DNA from 3 places in the Lysinibacillus sp. FSL M8-0216 genome. Region 3 is predicted to be linked to each of the others. Evidence: riboswitches for the same ligand, from Rfam matches in the RefSeq annotation. Region 3 holds a riboswitch; each other region holds the start of a gene.

Evidence for each region. A riboswitch is a leader RNA that binds a small molecule or an ion and turns the genes downstream of it on or off. The one in region 3 is predicted to bind lysine.
Region 1: another riboswitch for lysine. It lies ahead of MKX57_RS11535 (transporter substrate-binding domain-containing protein); the one in region 3 lies ahead of MKX57_RS17700 (aspartate kinase).
Region 2: another riboswitch for lysine. It lies ahead of MKX57_RS01295 (amino acid permease); the one in region 3 lies ahead of MKX57_RS17700 (aspartate kinase).

What each region holds. Positions count from the first base shown of each region.
Region 1 is NZ_CP152007.1:2,347,619-2,353,411, forward strand. It holds gene MKX57_RS11525 (2-oxoglutarate dehydrogenase E1 component) at 1-1,302, shown strand, start outside; gene odhB (2-oxoglutarate dehydrogenase complex dihydrolipoyllysine-residue succinyltransferase) at 1,394-2,650, shown strand; lysine riboswitch at 2,955-3,141, shown strand; gene MKX57_RS11535 (transporter substrate-binding domain-containing protein) at 3,260-4,117, shown strand; gene MKX57_RS11540 (amino acid ABC transporter permease) at 4,287-5,012, shown strand; gene MKX57_RS11545 (amino acid ABC transporter ATP-binding protein) at 5,025-5,756, shown strand.
Region 2 is NZ_CP152007.1:264,209-270,001, forward strand. It holds gene MKX57_RS01285 (hypothetical protein) at 1-352, shown strand, start outside; gene MKX57_RS01290 (MFS transporter) at 397-1,629, opposite strand; lysine riboswitch at 1,781-1,957, shown strand; gene MKX57_RS01295 (amino acid permease) at 2,040-3,503, shown strand; gene MKX57_RS01300 (response regulator transcription factor) at 3,667-4,359, shown strand; gene MKX57_RS01305 (sensor histidine kinase) at 4,365-5,300, shown strand; gene MKX57_RS01310 (ABC transporter ATP-binding protein) at 5,437-5,793, shown strand, end outside.
Region 3 is NZ_CP152007.1:3,571,920-3,577,712, forward strand. It holds gene MKX57_RS17690 (succinate dehydrogenase cytochrome b558 subunit) at 30-638, opposite strand; gene MKX57_RS17695 (YslB family protein) at 911-1,345, shown strand; gene MKX57_RS17700 (aspartate kinase) at 1,436-2,662, opposite strand; lysine riboswitch at 2,794-2,972, opposite strand; gene uvrC (excinuclease ABC subunit UvrC) at 3,065-4,855, opposite strand; gene trxA (thioredoxin) at 4,975-5,286, opposite strand; gene MKX57_RS17715 (amino acid permease) at 5,414-5,793, opposite strand, start outside.

The DNA.
Region 1 (5,793 bases), 1.2 Mb from region 3:
GCTATTTATGCAGAAATGCAAGCGGCTTATGATCATGTAAAAGAAATGGCTTCAAAAGATGAGCATCATCAATTAGAAATGCCAGAAGAATTAAAAATTGAATTCCCACAAATTGATACAGCAGTTGGGGCAGAACGTTTAGGTAAAATTAACGAAGAGCTTCTAGTGTTTGAAGAAAACTTCGAGCCACAGAAAAAGCTTGGCAAAATTTTAGAAAAACGTCGTGATGCATTTGCATCTGCGAAAATCGACTGGGGTCATGCGGAAACTTTAGCTTATGCAACTATTATCCAAGATGGCACACCAGTACGTTTCACAGGTCAAGACGCACAACGTGGTACTTTCTCACAACGTCACTTAGTGCTTCACGATAAAAACAATGGTAATGTCTTTACACCACTTCATCATATTTCTGGTGCAAGTGCATCCTTTTCAGTGCACAACTCACCACTGACTGAAGCAGGGGTAGTTGGCTTTGAATATGGTTATAACTTAGAAAACGGCCATGTATTAACAGTTTGGGAAGCACAATTTGGTGACTTCGCGAATATGGCACAGGTAATGTTTGATAACTTCATTTCAGGGGCACGCTCTAAATGGGGTCAAAAATCTGGCATGGTGATTCTATTACCACATGGTTATGAAGGCCAAGGTCCAGAGCACTCTTCAAGCCGTATGGAACGTTATTTACAAATGTCAGCAGAAAATAACTGGTTTGTAGCAAACTGTTCAAATGCAGGTAACTACTACCACTTATTGCGCCGTCAAGCAGCGTTATTAGGTACTGAAGGTGTACGTCCACTTGTGGTTGTATCACCAAAATCATTATTGCGTCACCCATTAGCAGCAGCTAATGCTGAGCAATTAGCAGATGGTTCATTCCAAGAAGTGATTGAACAACCTGGCTTAGGTACAAAAACAGAAGCTGTAGAGCGTATCGTATTAGGTACTGGTAAAGTGATGATCGATTTAGCAGATCGCGTGAAAGATGGAGAAGGTTTCGATCACGTACACATTGTTCGTGTAGAACAACTTTACCCATTCCCAAAAGAGCAAGTTGCTGGTATTATTGCTAAGTATCCTAATGCAAAAGAAATCGTATGGGTACAAGAAGAACCTAAAAACCAAGGCTCATGGAATTATGCACTAGAAACATTATATGAACTTGCAGAAGGTAAAAAGCTTCGCTATGTAGGTCGTCCTGCAATGAGCTCAACTTCTGAAGGGGATGCAGATTCTCATAAAGCAGCTCAATCATCACTTATTGAAGAAGCAGTTGCTGAGCCAGTAAAGGTTAAATAATAACATATAAATATTGATAGCTGGGCTACTTGCCCATAAGCAGTAGCCCTTTTATGTGCGTCATGCACGTTAATCAAAGGAGGAAATGAAAGTGGCTGAAATTAAAGTCCCTGAATTAGCAGAATCGATTACAGAAGGTAGTATCGCACAGTGGGTAAAAAAAGTGGGCGATCGCGTTGAAAAAGGTGAATTCATCGTTGAACTTGAAACAGATAAAGTAAACGCTGAAATCATTTCTGAAGAAGCAGGTGTATTAACACAAATTTTAGCTGAAGAAGGCGATACTGTACTAGTTGGTCAAGTTATTGCTATCGTAGAAGCAGGCGAAGGCGCAGCAGCTGCACCAGCAACGGCGGCTCCAGCTGAAGCAGCTCCAGCTCCAGCAGCGCCACAAGCGGCTCCTACAGCACCAGTTGCAGCAGCTCCTGTAGTAGAAGAAACTTCTGGTGAGCGTGTTATCGCATCTCCAGCGGCACGTCGACTTGCACGTGAAAAAGGCATCGACCTTGCAGCGGTATCTCCAGTAGATCCACAAGGCCGTGTTCGTGTACAAGATGTGTCAGCACATGGTACAGCACCAGCAGTACCAGCACCAGCACCAGTAGCAACTACAGGTGGCCCAGTTGTATTCACACCAGCTGCTAATTCTGACCGTGTAACAATTGAAAAAATGAGCCGTCGTCGTCAAACAATTGCAAAACGTTTATTAGAAGTTAAACAATCAACAGCAATGTTAACAACATTCAACGAAATTGACATGACAAACATCATGGCACTTCGTAAACGTAAACAAGAAGAGTTTGTTAAAGCAAACGACATCAAACTTGGTTTCATGTCATTCTTCACAAAAGCTGTTGTTGCAGCACTGAAAAAATACCCATACGTAAACGCTCAAATCGTTGGCGATGAATTACATTTAAATAACTTCTTTGATATCGGTATTGCAGTATCAACTGAAGAAGGTTTAGTAGTACCAGTTGTACGCGATGCAAACAGCAAAAACTTCGCAGAAATCGAAAAAGATATCGCTAGCTTAGCGACTAAAGCTCGTGAGAAAAAACTAGGCTTAAATGACATGGCTGGTGGATCATTCACAATCACAAACGGTGGTGTATTCGGTTCATTAATGTCAACACCAATTATGAACGGTACTCAAGCTGGTATTTTAGGTATGCACTCAATTGTTAACCGTCCAGTTGCAGTAAATGGTGAAGTTCAAATCCGTCCAATGATGTACGTAGCACTTTCTTATGATCACCGTATCATCGATGGAAAAGATTCTGTAGGATTCTTAAAAACAGTTAAAGAATTAATCGAAAATCCTGAAGATTTATTATTAAATTCATAAATCCTTTAAACCCTGTAAACTTTGTTTTACAGGGTTTTTTTCTTGGTTTTCTGTATCACTAAAGTCTTTAGTGATTTTGAAAATACGAAACTATTTTCTTAGTATAAAAACCATTGATAGTAAAAATTTGTGGTTTTCCGGCGGATATATTGACAAAAATACATAGATTAACAATGGATAGGTCAAGCATAATACCCTAATATTGTCATTAGTCAGAAAAATGCTAAAACTCTCTTGACGTACATACTAGTTTTATAGTAGTATCTAAATATCAATTAAATAAACAAACCTCACTAACCTATAACAGTGAGGTAGAGGCGCGGTATTTATTAGTTCATTGTTGAGTACAAGCAAACAAAGACGCAATGAAGAAGGAAATATCGCCGAAGTATAAAAGGAGCTCGTACTTTTATGCTGGGTCTGCAGTGAATAAGTGCAGGACTGTCCTAGTGAATTCAATTCCAGGTTTACTAGGTTGTGCTATCTCGGAAACATGGAATTATAGTGAGGATTTGGGCAACTGTCATAAAAGGTAAGACCTAAGTTCACAAAACTTAGGTCTTTTTTCGTACAGTTGTCTTATTTTTTTACAGAAAAGGGGAGTTTTTCATGAAAAGAAAATGGCTGTTAGTAATGATCTCTATCATGACGGCAATTGTGCTAGCTGCATGTGGCACTAGCGACAAAAAAGAAGGCAGTTCAGGAGAAGCTGGCGCAGATAAGGAAGACGGCGGCGGTGAATTCCGAATTGGAATGGAGGCTGGCTACCCACCATTCAACTGGACACAGCAAAATGATGCAAATGGTGCGGTGAAAATTGCAGATAATGCAGAATATGCAGGCGGCTATGATGTACAAATGGCGAAAAAAATCGCTGAAGGCTTAGGCAAAGAATTAGTAATCGTCAAATTGGAATGGGACGGCTTAGTACCAGCGCTACAATCAAATAAAATTGATGCAATTATCGCAGGCATGTCGCCAACAGAAGAACGTAAGAAAACAATTGATTTTACAGAAAACTACTATACTTCTGATTTTGTTATGGTTATTAAAAAAGGCAGCAAATATGAAGGGGTCAAATCCATTCAAGATTTCTCTGGAGCAAAAATTACATCACAACTTAATACATCCAACTACAATGTGATAGACCAAATCAAAGATGTTAATAAACAAACAGCAATGGAAAGCTTCCCAGCTATGCGTGTAGCTTTAGAGGCAGGCAAAATTGATGGCTATGTTGCAGAACGTCCAGAAGGTATTTCCGCAGCTGCTGCCAACGATAAATTCACATACGTAGCATTTGAAGAGGGCTTCGATACAGATCTTTCAAATACGTCAATTGCTGTAGGCTTACGTAAAGAAGATGCGAATCTTGATAAAATCAATGAAATTCTAAAAGGAATTTCTGAAGATGATCGCCAAGCGATTATGGAAGAAGCTATTTCTCAGCAACCAGCAGCACAATAAAAAAATGGCACGGACTATTGACTAGTCCGTGCACTATCATTTCATCATTATTAAAATGAGAACCTCTCTACATAATGATAATGTCCTAGCGAAATAAAACATAGACTAGTAGAAAGAGCTAGGGCACGAAAAAGATAGCAAGCAACATGACATTGTTAGGAGGAACATCATGAGTCTTGAATGGATACTTTCAATTATTGAAAACAACTGGCAAATGTTTTTACGAGGTGCGTATTATACGTTACTAATTTCGACTATAAGTACAATTATTGGTGCATTTATCGGATTTTTCATCGGAATTATGCATACGATTCCAGTTCGTAAAAAAGGTGTGAAATTTTATGGCTTAAAGCTTATTAATTTTATACTCACATGCTATGTTGAATTTTTCCGTGGTACACCAATGATTGTACAGGCTATGGTTGTCTACTATGGATTAGATATTGCATTTGGCATAGACATGCACTTTATTACAGCAGGGATTTTAGTCGTTTCTCTTAATACAGGTGCCTATATGGCAGAAATTGTTCGCGGTGGTATTGTATCAATTGATAATGGTCAATATGAGGCAGCATCGGCTATCGGTATGAATCACTTCCAGATCATGCTTCACGTAGTTTTACCACAAGTAGCGCGTAACGTACTACCTGCGACAGGCAACCAATTAATTATGAATATTAAAGATACAGCCGTATTAAACGTTATTGGAGTAACAGAATTATTCTTCCAAACAAAATCAATCTCCGGTAACAACTTCCGTTATTTTGAATCATTCTTTGTAGCTTGTATTCTTTACTTCATCATGACATTTACTGCATCACGTATTCTGCTATATGTTGAAAAACGATTAGATGGACCAGATGCTTATCAAAAAGAACAAAAAGAAGCAATTTAGGGGGACGCACAAATGGCAGTCATTAAAATTGAGCATTTAAGTAAATCATTTGGACGTAACCAAGTGTTAAAGGATGTTAATTTTCAAGTGGAAAAAGGGGAAGTCGTTTGTTTAATTGGTTCCTCTGGTTCTGGTAAATCCACTTTACTTCGTTGTATTAATTTATTAGAAACACCAAGTGGTGGGCAAATTATTTATCAAGGGGAGGACATCCTAGACGAAAAACACAATATCCAAGAATATCGAACACATCTAGGCATGGTATTCCAGCAATTCAATTTATTTAACAACCACAATGTTTTAAATAATTGTACAGTGGGTCAAATAAAAGTTTTAAAACGTTTGAAAAAGGAAGCGGAGGAAACAGCGCTTAAATATTTAAAAATCGTCGGGATGGATCAATATGTGAACGCAAAACCTCGACAGCTTTCAGGAGGGCAAAAACAACGCGTAGCCATTGCCCGAGCATTATCCATGAATCCAGAAGTGATGCTTTTTGATGAACCTACATCAGCACTAGACCCTGAGATGGTAGGGGAGGTACTCAAAGTCATGCGACAATTGGCGGATGCAGGCAATACGATGCTTATTGTGACGCATGAGATGGAATTTGCCAAAGAGGTAGCAGATCGCGTAGTCTTTATGGATAAAGGTGTAATTGTCGAAGAGGGCCCACCATCACAAGTATTAATAAACCCTCAACATGATCGAACGAAAGAGTTTTTAAAACGAACATTAAAGTAGTAGCAACAAATGAAAAAGTGAGTCCTAATAGAGGGAC
Region 2 (5,793 bases), 1.5 Mb from region 3:
TAAAAATGTGAAGGAAGTCTCCTTAGCAGAAATAGAGCTTTATTTAGCTGTGGCTCATGCAATAACTGAGGATTATCAAGATTCAACACATAACGTTTCAACGATGCAAGAGCTTTTGGATACGAAATATTTATGGGTGGAAAATGAAGAGGATGATGAGCTGGAATGGGAGGAAGATACACCTAGAGGCTATGAACCAGAAGCTTTTTTAGGCTATTATTATTTTAGTTTTTTACTCCTTCAAGAGGCAATCCCTGTTTTTACTGCTATTAAGGCACATACCAAGAGCACAACAGAGGAACTTGAGGAACTGCTAGCCTTACTAAAACATCAAAAAAAGAAATGGATATAGACAAAAAGCAGATGGGGTCAGATCACTTCCCCAACTGCTTAAATTTAATGGACATATTCATCTTTAGAGGCTCGCATGGAACATAAGAAGAGTGTCATAGCAACAACAACAAAGAGCCAGCCGGCAATATTCCAACCACCAAATAAATCATGGAGGTATCCGAAAAGAATCGGCCCAATGGCAGCGAATAAATAGCCCAATGATTGTGCAAACCCTGATAGATCAGCGGCTTCAAATGCTGTACGTGTGCGAAGTGTAAAGAACATCATTGCTAATGCGAATGAAGCTCCACCTGCTAAACCTAGAAGGATCATCCATAATATCCCCAACGTTGTCCATTCCATTACAACGCCGACAAATCCTACTAAATAGAACGATGTAAACATAAGGACAAGTGGTCTTTGTGAAGTCATTTTACCAGCAATAATGGGGACAGCCAATGCCATGGGGACTTGTGAGAATTGCATAATGGAAAACATCCAACCAGCTTTATCAGGAGCCAATCCCTGCGCAATATAAATTTCAGGAATCCAAGCTGCTGTCGTATAAAATAATAAAGATTGTAAGCCCATTGCACCTGTTACTGCCCATGTAACAGGTGATTTCCAAAGGGGTTTACCTGTTTTTTTGGCCGTAGTAGCTGGTTCTGGCTTATTCAATTTCAATTGAGGTATCCAAATTAAAATCGTTAATACGACTAATATAAGCGCCACAGCCAATGCTCCCTGCCAACCTAGTGAAGAATTAGCTATTGGATAACTAATACCTGCTCCAAGTCCAGCCGTTAAGTTCATCGACATAGTAAAAAATGCCATTAGTAACCCTACATGGTATGGAAATTTTAATTTTAATAAACCTGGAATCAACACATTTCCAAATGATATGGCTACGCCAATGAGCACTGTGCCAAATACAAGTAACCCTGTTGTACCGAGGGAGCGTAGTACAATTCCTAAGGCCAATAAAATCGTGGATAAAAATAAGGTTAGCTCAAGCCCAAGTTTTCGTGCTACAACTGGTGCGAATGGTGATATAGTGGCAAAAGCAAGCAATGGAATAGTTGTCAAAAAACCGGCTAGAACATTGGAAATACCAAGATCGTCACGGATAAAGGATACAATTGGACCCACAACAGTTAGTGGCATTCGTAATGTAGACGCTATAAATATTATTCCAAAAACTAATAATAAGGTTGTTCCCTTCCAGCTAATTTTTCTATTCGTGTAGCTGGCGGAATGATCATGTAAAGTCAAAATTATTCCCCCCGTTATTACCATTCTAATTGAACTACTATAACACTTTATTACACTATTAAAAATAGTGGAAAATTCACAAAATACAAAACATTAATGGTTATATTGAAATGTCTTAGGTCTTATGTTAGTATAGTAAATATCATAAATTTAATAATTATATGCCTCATGTTTGTAATGAGGTAGAGGTCGCGATATTTATAAGTAAGCTTATTGAAATGACAAGCATTGAAGAGATTAGCTGAAAGGAAATATTGCCGAAGTGTGAGGGGACTTGAAAACCTCATGCTGGGGCTGTCTCCGAAAGGAACAGAACTGTCACGTTTGTACAACGTGTTGAGCTATCGTTTAGGAAAAACTGAGGATTAACTTAGCCATCACATTGTTCATGTGATGGCATTTTTTTGCCTCATAAATAGGAAGGAAGCTATATCGTGAGTGAAATAAAAGTAAATCAGCTCGGCCATAATGCACCGAAGCTGAAAAAAGAATTAAAAAGCCGTCATATCACAATGATTTCTTTAGGCGGTACAATTGGTACAGGGCTATTTTTAGCCAGTGGTGGTGCCATTGCACAAGCAGGACCGGGAGGCGCATTGCTTGCCTATGCCTTAATCGGTATTATGGTATATTTTTTAATGACAAGTTTAGGGGAAATGGCTGCCTATATGCCATCCTCGGGTTCTTTTAGTACGTATGCGACAAAATTTGTAGATCCCGCTCTAGGCTTTGCACTAGGCTGGAACTATTGGTATAACTGGGCAATTACGATTGCAGCCGAAATTGCGGCAGTGTCATTAATTATGAAATATTGGTTCCCAGATAGCTCATCAGCACTTTGGACAGTATTATTTATTGTAATTGTACTGACATTTAATTTATTGTCTGTAAAGAGCTATGGTGAAAGTGAATATTGGTTTGCGATGATTAAAGTGGCTACGGTCATTGTATTTATTATTATTAGCATATTAATGATTTTTGGTATTTTAGGTGGACAGGCACCTGTAGGTTTTACAAATTTCTTTATTAGTGATGGACCATTCCATGGTGGCTTCCTTGCTACATTTGGTATTTTCCTTGCAGCAGGATTTTCATTCCAAGGAACAGAGCTACTTGGGGTAACAGCAGGGGAAACAGATGATCCTGGAAAAAATATACCGAAGGCAGTAAAATCGGTGTTTTGGCGTATTATTTTATTTTATATTTTAGCTATTGCTGCTATAGGGATGTTAATTCCATTCACAGATGAACGCTTATTATCGGAGGATATCGCTGTATCTCCATTTACTCTCGTGTTTGATCGTTTAGGTATTGCTTTTGCTGCCTCCTTAATGAATGCCATTATTTTAACGGCTATGCTATCAGCAGGTAATTCTGGACTGTATGCATCTTCACGTATGCTATGGCAATTAGCAGTGGATGGTCATGCTCCTAAATTCTTTGCAAAGCTAAGTCGTCGAGGTATTCCGATTTATGCATTGATCGCAACATTAGCTGTAGGCTGTGTAGCGTTTTTAGCATCATTCTTTGGTGATGGGGTTGTTTATATCTGGCTATTAAATGCCTCTGGGATGTCAGGTTTTATTGCTTGGCTAGGTATTGCATTTAGTCATTATCGTTTCCGTCGTGCTTTCGAGGCACAGGGCTTAGATCCAAAGCTATTACCGTATAAAGCAAAGCTATACCCATTCGGTCCACTATTCGCCTTTACTATTTGTATGATTGTTGTAATTGGACAGAATTACACAGCGTTTATCGGAGGTACAATCGATTGGTATGGTATCCTTGTTTCCTATATTGGTATTCCACTGTTCCTATTGCTATGGCTAGGGTACAAAATTAAACATAAAACAAAAATGCTTCCTCTTAAAGATTGTGATTTAAAAGTGGAAAATTAAATAGAAGAGCTGTTCTATAAACCGCTGTATAATGGTTGATGGAACAGCTTTTTTTATATAGAGACCTTTAAAATTATTACTAAATTAATATCATATATATGGTAGTATACTATAGATATGGAAGTGTGATTTTTGACTTTCTAGTAGAGAGAGGTGCATGAAAATGCAAAAACATATTTTACTAGTGGAAGATGATGAGGCTATTCGCGAAATGGTAGCGAATTTTTTATTATTGGAAGGCTTCGAAGTCACCACTGCCAATAATGGTGAAGAGGCATTGCAATATTGTTTAAATCAAACCTTTGATTTAGTCATCCTAGATATTATGATTCCTAAGCTTAATGGATTAGAAGTTTTAAAAGTCATTCGAGAACAGGCAGCACTTCCTATCATCATTATGTCCGCAAAGGATAGTGATGTAGATAAAGCGCTTGGCTTGGGATTAGGGGCAGACGATTATATTGCTAAGCCATTTTCTATGCTGGAATTCTCTGCTCGCGTAAAGGCCGTTATTAGAAGAGCTACAAAATACGCTGGCCAAACAGATCACAAACAAGATGTAGTAGTCATAGGCGATTTAAAGATAGATATTGTTAATTTTTCAATAAATAAAAGTGGACAAGAAGTGAAGCTAACATCAAAGGAATTTGCCATCTTAAAGCTATTTGTAACAAACCGTAACCGAGTTTTTACCAAAGAGCAAATTTATCAGCTAATATGGAAAGATGCATATTACGGTGATGAAAATATTATTAATGTACATATTCGAAGGCTACGCGAAAAAATTGAAGATGATCCATCCACCCCCCAGTATATTAAGACGCTGTGGGGAATTGGCTATAAGTTTGAAGGATAACAAATATGATAATCATTCTATTAATCATAATTGTGGTGCTTATAGGAATAGTTATTTTTCAATGGAAAACAAAAAAAGAACAAAATCAGACGATCCAATATATGAATGAAAAACTCCAAGGCATTGTTCAAGAAAAAAGTAACGAAAAGATTTTGGTAACTACAAGCAACTCACAAATTCAACAGTTACTTATTTCGATAAACGCTTGGCTGGACCATCACCAAAAAGTTCAGGCGACACATCGCAAAATGGAAGATTCCATGAAAAAAATGCTGGCGAATATTTCACATGATTTAAAAACGCCCTTAACGGTTGTGTTAGGCTATATTGAAATGCTTCAGCTTCAAGGCTCAGCTAGTGAAGGGGAACGTCAAAGACTATTAGCGGGCGTACATGCTAAAACACTAGAAGTATTAAAAATTATCCATACATTTTTCGATCTTGCCAAATTAGAGGCAGGGGACACAGATTATCCAATCACTAAAATCAATGTCTGTGAAATTAGCCGTAAAAATATATTATCATTTTACGATATGGTCACGTCGATGGGACTGAATATTACTATTACAATCCCTGAAACACCTATGTATGCCCTTGGCAATGAAGAAGCGTTAGATAGGGTTCTCAACAATCTTTTATCCAATGCTCTTGCCTATGGGGCGGATGGTAATGTAATTGGCTTAACCGTAAGAAATGATGAAACGACTATTTATATAGATGTATGGGATTGTGGTAAAGGAATCGATGAATACCATATTGATAGTGTTTTTGAGAGAATGTACACGCTAGAGGACTCTCGCAATAAATCCTTCCAGGGGAGTGGCTTAGGTTTAACGATTACAAAGCGATTAGTGGAAATGATGGACGGTTCCATCCAGTTATCAAGTATCCCCTATAAAAAGACCATTTTTACCATTGCATTAAAACGAATGATGTATTGAAATCACAGCTTGTGGAGCTTTTATTGTGCTTTACAGGCTTTTCTTATGCTCTTAAGAAATTTGTAAGAATCCAGTAATAAATTAGAGAGTTTCATTTTTTATAATGATAATAGCCACATTTGAGGGAGAGATTGACATGACATACATTGTGAAAACAAACCAGCTTACGAAAGTGTACGAAGGAAAAGAAGTGGTTTCTGCTGTCAATATGAACGTGAAGAAGGGAGAGATTTATGGCTTTTTAGGCCCTAACGGAGCGGGTAAAACGACAGTTATGAAGATGCTAACGAATCTGACGAAGCCAACAAGTGGAGATGTTGAAATATTTGGTGAGAGGTTGACCGATCGATCGTATGAACTATTAAAAAGAATGGGAACGATTATTGAATATCCTATTTTCTATGAAAAATTAACGGCTAGAGAAACGTTAGAACTACATTGCGAATATATGGGCTATTACAATAAGCAGGAAATTGCTCATGTCCTTAACCTT
Region 3 (5,793 bases):
TGCATGTGCTCTATCGTAGCTCTATTGAATTATACGAAAGCTAAAATAGCAGCCACACCAACTACACTTAGAATTACGAAAATGATGTTTGTTACGTAAGTAGCAATCTTTTGAGACTGAGGAGATTGTACAATACCCCAGCTTACTAGGAATGCCCATAAACCGTTAGATAAGTGGAAAGTTGCTGATAAAATACCAACAATGTAGAACCCAAGCATGAATGGATTAGCAACAATATTCGCCATCATGTCGTAATCAACGTGTGTTCCAAGTGCTTTTTGAATACGAGTTTGGAAAATATGCCATGCAATGAAAATCACTAGGAATACACCAGTGAAACGTTGTAATGAGAACATCCAGTTACGGTATGTGCTGAAACGTCCTGTGTTTGGTGAAGCAGTGAATGCAATGAACACTCCATAAAATGCATGGAACATCAATGGAATATAGATGACAATCCATTCAACTAGGATAAGGAATGGAATCTTTTCCATTACTGCGGTAGCATCGTTATAACTATCTGCCCCGCCTGTTGCTGTAAAGTTAATGAACAGGTGCATCGTTAAAAACAGACCTACTGGAATGATCCCAAGTAGAGAATGTAAGCGACGCCATAAAAACTCTCGATCTTTCGACAAGACTGTTACCCCCCTTAGTACTTAAAATAGCACAACAAAAGAAGTCATCATTTTGTAAATGATACTTCATTGACTGTGTATTTCATCATGGTACAATATTATGACATGTTTATTGTACTCTCAAGAGCTACGAGCGTCAAGGCAACTCGGAGTTTTTCATAGAGCTTATTAAAGAACTAATCTAGTGCATAATGCGTCGTTTTTTCTCGAAAAATCTACCATTACTTTATTAACGCTAAATTATAAGAAAATTCTAAGAAAGAAGGATAACAATGTTAAACACTCCATCTCCTACAATCTCATCCTTTGGTTATGAGATCATTCGCGATCATATTCTATCTTCTATACTCGGTAAACATGAGGATGATGTCCTTTATTGGGCAGGTAAAGAGCTTGCGCGCAAGTTTCCATGTAAAAGTCAAGACGAACTAATCGCATTTTTCGCAGATGCCTGTTGGGGTACATTAGAGCTAATGAAAGAATCGAAGGACGGACGTATTTTCCAGTTGACAAACGACCCTGAAATCTTGCAAATCAAACAACGCAGCTTCAGACTTGAAGCAGGATTTATAGCTGAACAGATTCAGCTAGCTAAAGGCTATTTAACAGAATGTTATGATGAAAAACGTGAAAAGCAACATTACGTTATGTTTACAGTCAAATGGGACGTGAAGGAACGAATTATGCATACGATTCCAACAGAGTAACAAAAAAGGATTGTCTCCCCATTCAATAAACGGGATGACAATCCTTCCTTTTATTTCGGGCAATTACAGAAAATGCTGTTTCTTCTATTATTATATGTAAAGAGCCTGCTCTAAATTAAATTCATCATGCAATGCATTTGCTGCACGAATCATTTCATCCTGTGGTACTACAACAGACACTTTAATTTCTGAGGTGCTCACCATCTTCACAGGGATATTCTCACGACGTAAACGATCGAACATGCGAGCAGCGACACCTGGATTCGAAACCATACCGGAGCCAACTATCGAAACTTTCGCCAATCCAATTTCGAAATCAGCAAAGCTAAAGCCAAGTGATACTTTACTATCCTCTAAAACACGTAAAGCTTCTGCAAATTCTTCTTTCAAAATCGAAAAGGACACAGTTGGTTTTAATCCATCAATGATTGCTTGAACAATGATATCCACGTTGATGCGATTTTCAGCAAGAGTTGAAAATATATCCGCTAATGAAGCATGTGAATAAGCATCATACCCAATTGTTAAACGAATAACATCTGATTCAAAGGCAACACCACGCACTACTAAATTTTTCTCCATCTCTACTTCCTCCTTCAATAAAGTACCTACTGACTCCACTAAACTAGAGCGTATGATCACTGGCATTTGGAACTTTTTAGCTAACTCCACTGCACGTGGATGAATGATGTGTGATCCTAAATGTGCTATCTCTAACATTTCATCATAGGAAATTTCCTGTAGTTTTTGTGCCTTTACAACAAAGCGTGGATCTGCTGTATACACACCATCAACATTCGTGTAAATGTCTGTCCGATCAGCATCTAATGCAACAGCAAGTGCAACGGCTGTCGTTTCGGTTCCACCTTTCCCAAGCGTTGTTATATTTTGGTCATTGTCAATGCCTTGATCTCCAGCAATAACGACGATTTGTCCTTGCAGCAAATGTTCATCAATACGGCTAACATCGATATGATTGATCCTTGCATGACTATGCATATGATCCGTGGAAATGCCAGCCTGCCAGCCTGTTAGTGACACCGCATTATAGCCAGCTTCTTGTATTGCAATGGCAAATACGGAGCTTGATAACTGAGAGCATGAAGATACAACTGCATCTAATTCACGTTTTGACACATCATCCGTGAAATGAAGTACGCTCATTTTCACATCCTGTATCGTTTGTCTCATCGCACCAACTACTACTACCACATCGAATCCTCTATCTCTTTCAGCAATTGCTTTTCGTGCAGCCTCTTGAATTTGTTCGGGCGATGCTAAAGCAGCCCCTCCAAATTTCATTACTATTCTAGACATTTCTTTTGTTCTCCTTTCCAGTCATGTAATTCACCTAAAATGAGGTGTAAAACAGCCTCTAGAAAACTAAAAAGGCAGCCTTCACAAAACGTGAAAGCTGCCTATAACATGTACAATAACGAAACTTGCGCATGTGTGATAGCTCTCCGAAACGTTTAGAATCGACAGTCTTACATTTTTTAAATGCAAAACCAGTACAACAGCGGAAACAACAATGCTGTACTTCGGCAAGGTCCCCTTTCACGCAATGTCTTAGGATTTGTTCATCCTCTTTTGCGCTACTTTTGAATCTTGCACCTCTATCATCACCTTAAAAGTGATTATATTAAATTTTTCCGCCCTCATATAGCAAGTGGGCTAATAACATTGGATCATAATGTTATTTACAACCTTAGCATATGTCTATTCCTTTGACAATGTCTCCTGCTGAAAATAGGCATAAATATGATTTGCTAAATTAGCTGGCATCCCAGCTTCCTGTAAAGCTAGCTCACTAGCCTCCCGTATTTTCTTCACGGAACCAAAGTGTTTCAGTAACTGCTGTTTTCGTTTTGGACCGACACCTTCGATTTGATCCAGAACAGACTGTATAGCATGCTTTTCATGCTGTTGACGCAAGAAGGTAATCGCAAAACGATGGACTTCATCTTGTATTCGTTGTAATAAATAAAAACCGTCACTTGTACGTTTTAAGGCAATGACCTCTGGCGGATCACCAAACAATAGCTGGGATGTATTATGCTTGTCATCCTTTGCTAAACCAGCAATAGGTATAACTAGTCCTAATTCATCCTCTAATACTTCACGCGCAACTTCCATTTGACCTTTACCACCATCAATTAGCACTAAATCTGGTAATGGAAGACCTTCCTTCAAAACACGAATATAGCGTCGACGGATTACCTCTTGCATAGCACCATAATCATCATGCTTGGCTGCTGTACGGGTTTTATATTTGCGATATTCCTTTTTGGCGGGTTTGCCATCAATAAAAACAACCATTGCAGATACGGCGTCTGTTCCATGCATATGACTATTATCAAAAGCTTCAATTCGTAATGGTGTCGTTATGCCCATTGCATCACCAAGTGCCTCGCATGCACCAATAGTACGTTCTTCCTGTCGTTCAATAAGTTGGAATTTAGCGGACACTGCAATTTCAGCATTTTTCGTCGCTAAATCTACCAACTCCTTTTTTTGACCTCGTTTTGGCGTAAGAACTTTGATACCTAACAATTCCGTTAAAATGGCACCATCAATTGCTTGTGGAATAAAAACTTCTTTTGGCTTAATATGTTCTGGTTTTTCATAAAACCGTCCCACAAATGTTAGGAACTCTTCCTCTGCGTCTTGATAGATCGGGAAAATAGAAACATCTCGCTCGATCAGTTTACCTTGCCGAACGAAGAAAACCTGAACACACATCCATCCTTTTTCCACAGCATAGCCAAAGATATCACGGTTAGTAGTGTCACTTGATACTATTTTTTGCTTCTGCATAACTGTATCAATATGGGCGATTTGATCACGAAACTCCTTAGCTCGTTCAAACTCTAAGTTTTCGGCAGCCGCAAGCATTTTTATTTCAAGCTCCTTTTTGACTGCCTCCACACCGCCGTTAAGAAACTTCGTCATATCCTCAATCATTTCCTGGTAAACATGACCATCAATTTGTTTCACACAAGGTGCTATACATTGACCCATATGATAATACAAACAAACTTTTGAAGGTAGCTGCACACATTTTCGTAGTGGATATAAACGGTCCAACAGCTTCTTTGTTTCACTTGCCGCATAGGCATTGGGATACGGTCCAAAATATTTAGCCTTATCCTTTTTTACTTTACGTGTCGTAATTAGACGAGGATGTTTTTCATTCGTAATTTTTAAATATGGATACGTCTTATCATCTGTTAACATGACATTGTATTTTGGATCATGCAGTTTGATGAGATTCAGCTCTAAAATGAGTGCTTCAATATTCGATGATGTCACGATATACTCAAAATCTTCTATTTCGCTTACAAGTCTTTGCGTTTTACCTTCATGTGTTCCTGTAAAATAAGAACGAACACGATTTTTCAGTACCTTCGCTTTACCGACATATATAATTGTCCCCTGTCGATCTTTCATCAAATAGCAGCCAGGCTGGTCTGGTAGAATATCCAGTTTACGCTTGATTAAATCGTTCATTACCTACCTGCCCCCTACGTAAGATTCCCCTCAATGAATCATTTTTATCTTTCCTTATTATATAACGAAAAAAAGCCGAACACATCAATTGATGGTCCGGCTTTTGTGAACTTCATTCATTACGCATGTTTTGCGATAAATGCTTCTAAAGCTTCTTTCGGTTGGAAGCCTACAGTTTTGTCAACTAATTCTCCATCTTTAAATAATAATAATGATGGGATTGACATGATTTGATACTCAGCAGCAGTACCTTGGTTATTATCTACGTCAACTTTTACAATTTTAGCCGCACTACCTGCAGCGTCCATTTCTTCAAGAACTGGCCCAATCATTTTACAAGGTCCGCACCAAGCAGCCCAAAAGTCCACTAATACTAACCCTTCTTTAATATCGCTTTGGAACGTAGCATCTGTTGCATGTACAATTGCCATTTGAAATCCTCCTTAAACTTACTATGATTGTAGTATAGCATGGATAAATTCACTTGAGCGAACAATCTGCCTGTAATGTATTTTTTATGAAAATCCGTGTTGAAAAATTAAATGCTATCGATTAATTCTATTGATGACGGCCTTTCCATAAATAAGTTAACGTAATGAAAATGTAGATTGCTAAAGTAATACCTGTCACGATTATTGAAGTGGTAAAAATAATACCAATTAAGATCGTACTCAACGCAATAATCGCTATCCAAGTAGTATAAGGGTACCATTTCACTTCATACACACTTGAGTTGGATGACTGTTTTTTTCTTGATTTTAAATGGGCTATTGCAATAATTAACCAAATAAATAATACAGTATATCCAAGTGACCCCATTAGAAAATCAAACGTCTTGCTTCCAGCATATAACGAAAAGATGACACCTACATACAATGCTAAAGTACACATCAAAATCGCATATACGGGAACATTTCTTTTGGATAATTGAGCAAATA